2 linked regions of the Leptothrix cholodnii SP-6 genome follow. The protein of the gene in region 2 interacts with the protein of the main gene of each other region in a pairwise test. Links are inferred from orthologs where the notes say so. Each region holds a gene or a part of one and is shown on either strand. Other genes may lie near its edges.

Region 1 (3,822 bases), 700 kb from region 2 along the record:
GATGCAGCGCCATCAGAACGACTCCTCTTCGGCCTTGACCGCCTGGGCGCGCGCGACGATCTGCGGCTGCACCTCCAGGTCGGGCGGCACGCCGAGCATGCGCAGCGACTGCTGCACCACCTGGCTGAACACCGGCGCGGCCACGTCGCCACCGAAATAGCGGCCGTTGCCGGGCTCGTCGACCATCACCGCCACCACGATGCGCGGGTTGCTCACCGGCGCGATGCCGACGAACCAGGCGCGGTACTTGTTGCTGACGTAGCTGCCACCCTCCTGCTTGTGGGCGGTGCCGGTCTTGCCGCCGACCGAATAGCCGATCGCCTGCGCCTTCGGGGCGGTGCCGCCGGGGGCGGCGGCCATGTTGAGCATGTGGCGCACCGAACGTGCCACCTCGGGGCTGAAGACCTGGACGCCAGCAGCCGGCACCTCGTTCTTGAGCATCGTCACCGGCATCAGCTGACCGTCGCGGGCGAACACCGTGTAGGCGCGCGCCAGCTGCAGCAGCGACACCGACAGGCCGTAGCCGTAGCTCATGGTCGCCTGCTCGACCGGCCGCCAGCTCTTGTACGGCCGCAGGCGGCCCGAGGCCAGGCCCGGGAACGCCAGCTGCGGTTTCTGGCCGATGCCCACCGAGCTGAACATCTCCCACATCTCGCGCGGCTCCATCTGCATCGCCATCTTGACGGTGCCGACGTTGCTCGACTTCTGGATCACCTGCTCGACCGACAGCAGGCCGTGCGGATGCGAGTCGGAGATGGTCGCGCTGCCGAAGTGGATGCGTCCGGGCGCCGTCTGGATCACGGTGTCGGGCGTGACCCGGCCGGTCTGCAAGGCGAGCGCGGCGATGAACGGTTTCATCGTCGAGCCGGGCTCGAAGGTGTCGGTGACGGCGCGGTTGCGCAGCTGCGCGCCGCTGAGCCCCTGGCGCTCGCCGGGCACGTAGCTCGGGTAGTTGGCCAGCGCCAGCACCTCGCCGGTCAGCACGTCGAGCACGACCACGCTGCCGGCCTTGGCGTTGTGCTCGAGCACGGCATCGCGCACCCGCTGGTAGGCGAAGAACTGCACCTTGGAGTCGAGCGCCAGCGCCAGATCGCTGCCGTCGACCGGCTCGCGGCTCTCGCCGATGTCCTCGACGATGCGGCCGAGCCGGTCGCGCACCACGCTGCGGCTGCCGGCGCGGCCTTCGAGCTCTTTCTGGAACGCCAGCTCGATGCCTTCCTGGCCGCGCTCTTCGAGGTTGGTGAAACCGACCACATGTGCCGCCGACTCGCCTTCCGGATACTGGCGGCGGAACTCGCGCTGCTGGTGCAGGCCCTTGATGCCCAGCGCCTTGACCTGCGCCGCGACGGACTCGTCGACCTGGCGGCGCAGCCAGACGAAATTCGGGTTGTCGGCCAGGCGCGTGGCCAGCTCGCGCGAGGTCATGCCCAGCAGGCGCAGCAGCGCCTGCTGCTGCTTCGCATCGGGCCTGAAATCCTTCGGGATCGCCCAGATCGACGGCGCCGGCACGCTGGCGGCCAGGATCTGGCCGTGGCGATCGGTGATGCGGCCGCGGCTGGCCGGCAGCTCGAAGGTGCGCGCGTAGCGGCTCTCGCCCTGCTTCTGATAGAACTCGGTGCCGATCACCTGGATGTAGACCGCACGCCCCAGCAGCACCAGAAAACCCACGCCGACGCCGAGCACGACCAGGCGCGCGCGCCACAGCGGCGTCTTGGCCGCCAGCAGCGGGCTGCTGGCGTACTGCAGGTGGCCGGAGCCGAGCGACGTGTTGCGGCGCACGGCCGTCTGCTGCCGCGGCGAGCGCCGGGCGGTGTTGGCCGGCGCACGGCCGGGCCACAGGCGCGACAGCCACTTCATCACGGCGTGCCTCCGGACAGCGCCGCGGCGGGTGCGCCGGCGATCAGCGGATCGGTGACGTACTGGGTGACGGCCGGTGTCGCCACGCGCATCTGCAGCTGCTCGCGCGCGACCCGCTCGACCCGCAGGCTGGTGGCCTGCGCGCGACGCTCGACCGTCAGTCGCTCGGCCTCGATCTCGAGCTGGCGCGCCATGTTGCGTTCGCGCTCGAGGGCGACGAACAGCTGGCGCGAGTGGTAGGCGGTCTGCACCAGGTAGACCGCGCTCACCAGCAGCGCGACCAGCAGCAGGACGTTGAGCCGCATCATGCGTAGCGCCCCACCACCACCGGCAGCGGCACGTCGGTGCGCTCGGCCACCCGCAGGATCGCCGAACGGGCGCGCGGATTGGCCGCCACCTCGGCCTCGCCGGGCTTGATGCGGGCCACCGCCCGCATCAGCAGCGGCGCCGGCGTGGCGTAAGGCATGCGGCGGTCGTAGACCTCGCGCGCATGGCGGGCGATGAAGGTCTTGACGATGCGGTCCTCGAGCGAATGGAAGGCGATCACCGCCAGCCGCCCGCCCGGCGCCAGCCGCGCCAGCGCCCGGTTCAGTCCCTGCTCGACCTCTTCAAGCTCGGCATTGACGAGAATCCGTAGAGCCTGAAACGTGCGCGTCGCAGGATCCTGACCACGCTCGCGGGTCTTGACCGCACCAGCCACGAGCGCGGCCAGTTCGGCGGTGCGCTGGACAGGGCGTCCTTCCTCGCGGCGAGCAACAATCGCCTTTGCAACCGCATCAGCAAACCGTTCTTCGCCGTAGTCACGCACGACCTCCTTGATGCGCTCGAACGGCGCGCTGGCCAGGAACTCCGCGGCGCTCTGGCCGCGCGTGGGGTCCATGCGCATGTCCAGCGGGCCGTCGAAACGAAAGCTGAAGCCGCGCTCGGGGTTGTCGATCTGCGGCGACGAGATGCCCAGATCGAGCAGCAGGCCGTCGAGCTGGCCGACGCCGGCCTCGTCGAGCACCGACTCGAACTCGGCAAAGCGGGCGTGATGGATCGAGAAGCGCGGATCGTCGATGCGGGTCTCGCCGCTGCGCGCGTTGGCCAGCGCCTCGGGGTCGCGATCGATCGCGATCAGGCGGCCGGCCGGATCGAGGCGCTCGAGAATCAGGCGGCTGTGGCCACCTCGTCCGTAGGTGCCGTCCAGGTAGACACCCGCAGGGCGTTGCACGAGCGCATCAACTGCTTCATGGAGCAGCACCGTCCGGTGCTGCCAAGGTACTGCGGCGGCGGTGATCATGGTGATCAGAAACTGAAGTCCTGCAAGACATCGGGCATCGGCTGCTGCAACACGGCGGCTTCGGCGCTGGCCTGCCGCTGTGCGTCCCACAGCTCAAGATGGTTACCCATGCCGATCAACAACACGTCGTGAACAAGACCGGCAGCCGCACGCAACTCAGGCGAAATCAACATGCGCGAACCGGAGTCGATCTCGACATCCATCGCGCTACCCAAAAAGATACGCTTCCAGCCGCTGGCTGCCATCGGCAGCGCCTCGACCTTGGCACGAAAGCCCTCCCACACCGGACGCGGGAAGACCATCAGACAACCTTCGGGGTGCTTGGTGAGCGTGAGCTGACTTCCAGCCAGGGACACCAGCGACTCGCGATGGCGCGCCGGGACGGTGACCCGGCCCTTGGCGTCCAGCGCAAGCGCTGAAGTTCCTTGAAAATGAAAGTCCGCCACAAAATCCCACTAATAGACACGTTCTGCCACTGTAGCGGACGAAATCACGCCGGGTCAAGGCGACTCGTGAGAAATTGCCAATGAAATCAAGCACTTACGATAGTCTTTGGAAGCATATTTTTGCAACAAAAAGTTCATACGAATGAAGGACTTGCGAGACGTTCCCAAAGTGAAACTTGAGGTTCATCCACCCCACTTGGGCGTTGACAAACCGGCCACCCCCTGATTGGGTCAAAT
Region 2 (3,834 bases):
GCGGGCAGTGCCTGCCGTTCGAACCGCCGCGGTTCGCCGTGAATGGCCCGTCGGCCGGCACCGTGGGCGGCATGGTCGCCAGCGGCCTGGCCGGCCCGGCACGCGCCAGCGTGGGCAGCGTGCGCGACTACGTGCTCGGCGCCACCCTGCTCGACGGCCGTGCCGATCTGCTGAGCTTCGGCGGGCAGGTGATGAAGAACGTCGCCGGCTACGACGTCTCGCGGCTGCTGGCGGGCTCTTTCGGGGCGCTGGGCGTGATCTGCGAGGTCTCGCTCAAGGTGCTGCCGCGGCCGGTGGCGAGCACCACGCTGCGTTTCGAGATGGACGAGGCGCAGGCGCTCGCCAGCCTCAAGGCCTGGTGTCGCAAGCCGCTGCCGATCAGCGCCAGCGCCTGGAGCCGCGGCGTGCTGTGGCTGCGCCTGAGCGGCGCGCAGGCGGCGGTGGCGTCGGCGCAGCGCACGCTGGGTGGCGAGCCGATCGCGGACGACCTGGCGCAGCGTGGCTGGCTCGACGTGCGCGACCAGAACCACCCGTTGCTGGTCGACGTGCTGCCGCGCGGGCGGCGGCTGTGGCGCCTGTCGGTGCCGCCGCACACCGGCCGGCTGGCGCTGCCCGGCGCGGTCGGCGACAGCCTGGTCGAGTGGCACGGCGGCCAGCGCTGGGCCCTGAGCGATGCGCCGCCCGCGCTGGTGCACGCGCTGGCGGCCGAGGTCGGCGGCCATGCGCGCATCTGGCGCGGCGCCTTGGCCGGCGACGCCGTGCAGCCGGCGCTGTCCGAGTTGTCGGCGCCGCTGCACGCGGTGCACCAGCGCATCAAGGACGCCTTCGATCCCCTCCATCTTTTCAACCCCGGCCGGCTGGCTGCGGGGCTCTGAGCCAGGCACCGAGCGATGCAAACCGAACTCTCCCCCCGATACGCCGGCACGCCCGACGGCGACGCGGCGCAGGCGATCCTGCGCAAGTGCGTGCACTGCGGTTTCTGCACCGCCACCTGCCCGACCTACCAGCTGCTGGGCGACGAGCTCGACAGCCCGCGCGGGCGCATCTACCTGATCAAGCAGATGCTCGAAGGCCAGACGCCCACGCGCAGCACCCAGCAGCACCTCGACCGCTGCCTGACCTGCCGCAACTGCGAGAGCACCTGCCCGTCGGGCGTGCCCTACGGCGAGCTGGTCGAGATCGGCCGCCGGCTGGTCGACGCCGAGGTCGAGCGCCCGCTGGCCGAGAAGGCGCAGCGCTGGCTGCTCAAGGAAGGGCTGACGTCGCCGCTGTTCGCGCCGGCCCTGAAGCTCGGCCAGATCGTGCGCCCGCTGCTGCCGCAGGTGCTCAGGAACAAGGTGCCCGAAGCCGGCCCGCGCGACGCCCGCGGCTGGCCGCAGCGCAGCCACCCGCGCCGCATGCTGATGCTGGCCGGCTGCGTGCAGCCGACGATGGGCCCGGGCATCAACCCGGCCACCGCGCGGGTGCTCGACGCCGCCGGCATCCAGGCGGTGACCGCGCCCAAGGCCGGCTGCTGCGGCGCGATCCGCGATCACCTGGGCGACCACCCCGGCGGCCTGGCCGACATGCGCCGCAACATCGACGCCTGGTGGCCGCTGATCGAGCCCACCGACGGCTCGGCGCCGGTCGAGGCGCTGGTGATGAACGCCTCGGGCTGCGGCGCGACGGTCAAGGACTACGGACGCCACCTGGCCACCGATCCGGCCTACGCCACCCGCGCCGCGCGGGTCAGCGCCCTGACGCGCGATCTCAGCGAGCTGCTGCCCGAACTGGTGCCGCAGCTCAAGCCGCTGCTCAACGACGTGCCGCGCCACAAGCTGGCGCTGCACCCGCCGTGCACGCTGCAGCATGGCCAGAAGCTCAAGGGCGGCATCGAGGCCGGCCTGCGCGAGCTGGGTTTCGAGGTGCACCTGCCGGCGCAGGAGAGCCACCTGTGCTGCGGCTCGGCCGGCACCTACTCGGTGCTGCAGCCCGAGCTGTCGTATCAGCTGCGCGACCGCAAGCTCGGCCACCTGCAGGCGCAGTCGCCCGAGGTGATCGTGTCGGCCAACATCGGCTGCATCTCGCACCTGCAGAGCGGCTGCGCGACGCCGGTGCGGCACTGGGTCGAGGTGCTGGACGACGCCTTGCAGGCCGTGCCGGCGTGATCCGCCTGCGCCCATGAAAAAAGGCGCCGGTTCGCGGCGCCTTCTCGTGTGGCCGGGGCCTTGCGGCCGCTCAGCGGGGTCGGGTGTACTGCACCAGGATCTCGTCGGGACGGATCATGCCCAGCTCGCCGCGGGCCTTCTCCTCGATGGTTTCCTGGCCTTCGCGCAGGTCGCGAACTTCGGCGGCGAGGCGCTCGTTGCGCATGCGCGCCTCGATGTTGCGTTCGCGCTGCTCCTCGACCTGGCGATCGAGTTCGATCACGCGTGGCACGCCGCTGTGGCCGAACCACAGCTCCAGGTGCACCAGCCCGAGCAGGACTGCCAGCACCAGGGTGATGCCACGCACGCCGAACACGGGCGATCAGCGCAGGTTGTAGAAGGCCGCGCGGCCCGGGTACACGGCCACGTCGCCGAGGTCTTCCTCGATGCGCAGCAGCTGGTTGTACTTGGCCATGCGGTCGCTGCGGCTCATCGAACCGGTCTTGATCTGGCCGGCGTTGGTGGCCACGGCGATGTCGGCGATGGTGCTGTCCTCGGTCTCGCCCGAACGGTGGCTGATGACGGCGGTGTAGCCCGCGCGCTTGGCCATCTCGATGGCGGCGAAGGTTTCGCTCAGCGTGCCGATCTGGTTGATCTTGATCAGGATCGAGTTGGCGATGCCCTTCTCGATGCCTTCCTTCAGGATCTTGGTGTTGGTCACGAACAGGTCGTCGCCGACGATCTGCACGTTCTTGCCCAGGCGGTCGGTCAGCAGCTTCCAGCCGTCCCAGTCGCCTTCGGCCATGCCGTCCTCGATCGAGATGATGGGGTACTTGTCGACCCAGGCGGCCATCATGTCGGTCCACTCCTGCGCGGTCAGCGACAGGCCTTCGCCTTCGAGGTGGTACTTGCCGTCCTTGTAGAACTCGCTGGCGGCGCAGTCCAGGCCCAGGGCGATCTGCTCGCCGGCGCGGTAGCCGGCCTTGTCGATCGCTTGCAGGATCAGCTGGATGGCGGCTTCATGGCTCTCGACGCTGGGGGCGAAACCGCCCTCGTCGCCCACCGCGGTGCTGATGCCCTTGTCGTGCAGGATCTTCTTGAGCGCGTGGAACACCTCGGCGCCCCAGCGCACGGCTTCGCGGAACGACGGCGCGCCCACGGGGATGATCATCATCTCCTGCAGGTCGAGGCTGTTGTTGGCGTGCGCGCCGCCGTTGATGACGTTCATCATCGGCACCGGCAGCTGCACTGCGCCCATGCCGCCGAAGTAGCGGTACAGCGGCAGGCCGGATTCTTCGGCCGCGGCACGCGCCACGGCCATCGACACGGCCAGCATCGCGTTGGCGCCCAGGCGGCCCTTGTTGTCGGTGCCGTCGAGGTCGATCAGGGTCTTGTCGAGGAAGCTCTGCTCGGCCGCGTCCAGGCCCAGCACGGCTTCGCTGATCTCGGTGTTGATGTTCTTGACGGCGTTGAGCACGCCCTTGCCGAGGTAGCGGCTCTTGTCGCCGTCGCGCAGCTCGATGGCTTCGCGCGAGCCGGTGGACGCGCCGCTGGGCACGGCCGCACGGCCCATGACGCCGCTTTCCAGCAGCACGTCGCATTCGACGGTGGGGTTGCCGCGGCTGTCCAGCACTTCGCGGCCGACGATGTCTACGATGGCACTCATGGGTCTACTCCGGTTTCTATCGATTGTTGGCGCGCGCATGGT

What was found.
Region 1: the proteins of ftsB (region 2) and ftsL interact in binary tests that used the Escherichia coli proteins (3 or more experiments, as listed by UniProt). The link is inferred for Leptothrix cholodnii SP-6 from one-to-one orthologs.

The regions. Positions count from the first base shown.
Region 1 is NC_010524.1:556,965-560,786, reverse strand. The notes cover bases 512-3,460. They hold ftsL (cell division protein FtsL), read right to left. Parts: upstream 2,166-3,460; coding sequence 1,857-2,165; downstream 512-1,856. Other genes in these bases: LCHO_RS02585 (division/cell wall cluster transcriptional repressor MraZ), read right to left, coding at 3,145-3,460; rsmH (16S rRNA (cytosine(1402)-N(4))-methyltransferase RsmH), read right to left, coding at 2,162-3,139; LCHO_RS02600 (peptidoglycan D,D-transpeptidase FtsI family protein), read right to left, coding at 512-1,857. In the rest of the region: LCHO_RS02605 (UDP-N-acetylmuramoyl-L-alanyl-D-glutamate--2,6-diaminopimelate ligase), read right to left, coding at 1-13; more of LCHO_RS02600, read right to left, coding at 13-511; more of LCHO_RS02585, read right to left, coding at 3,461-3,585. UniProt on the Escherichia coli protein: Essential cell division protein. May link together the upstream cell division proteins, which are predominantly cytoplasmic, with the downstream cell division proteins, which are predominantly periplasmic.
Region 2 is NC_010524.1:1,254,023-1,257,856, forward strand. Bases 861-3,821 are described here. They hold ftsB (cell division protein FtsB), read right to left. Parts: upstream 2,503-3,821; coding sequence 2,218-2,502; downstream 861-2,217. Other genes in these bases: glcE (glycolate oxidase subunit GlcE), read left to right, coding at 861-875; glcF (glycolate oxidase subunit GlcF), read left to right, coding at 891-2,147; eno (phosphopyruvate hydratase), read right to left, coding at 2,509-3,792. Outside these bases: more of glcE, read left to right, coding at 1-860. UniProt on the Escherichia coli protein: Essential cell division protein. May link together the upstream cell division proteins, which are predominantly cytoplasmic, with the downstream cell division proteins, which are predominantly periplasmic.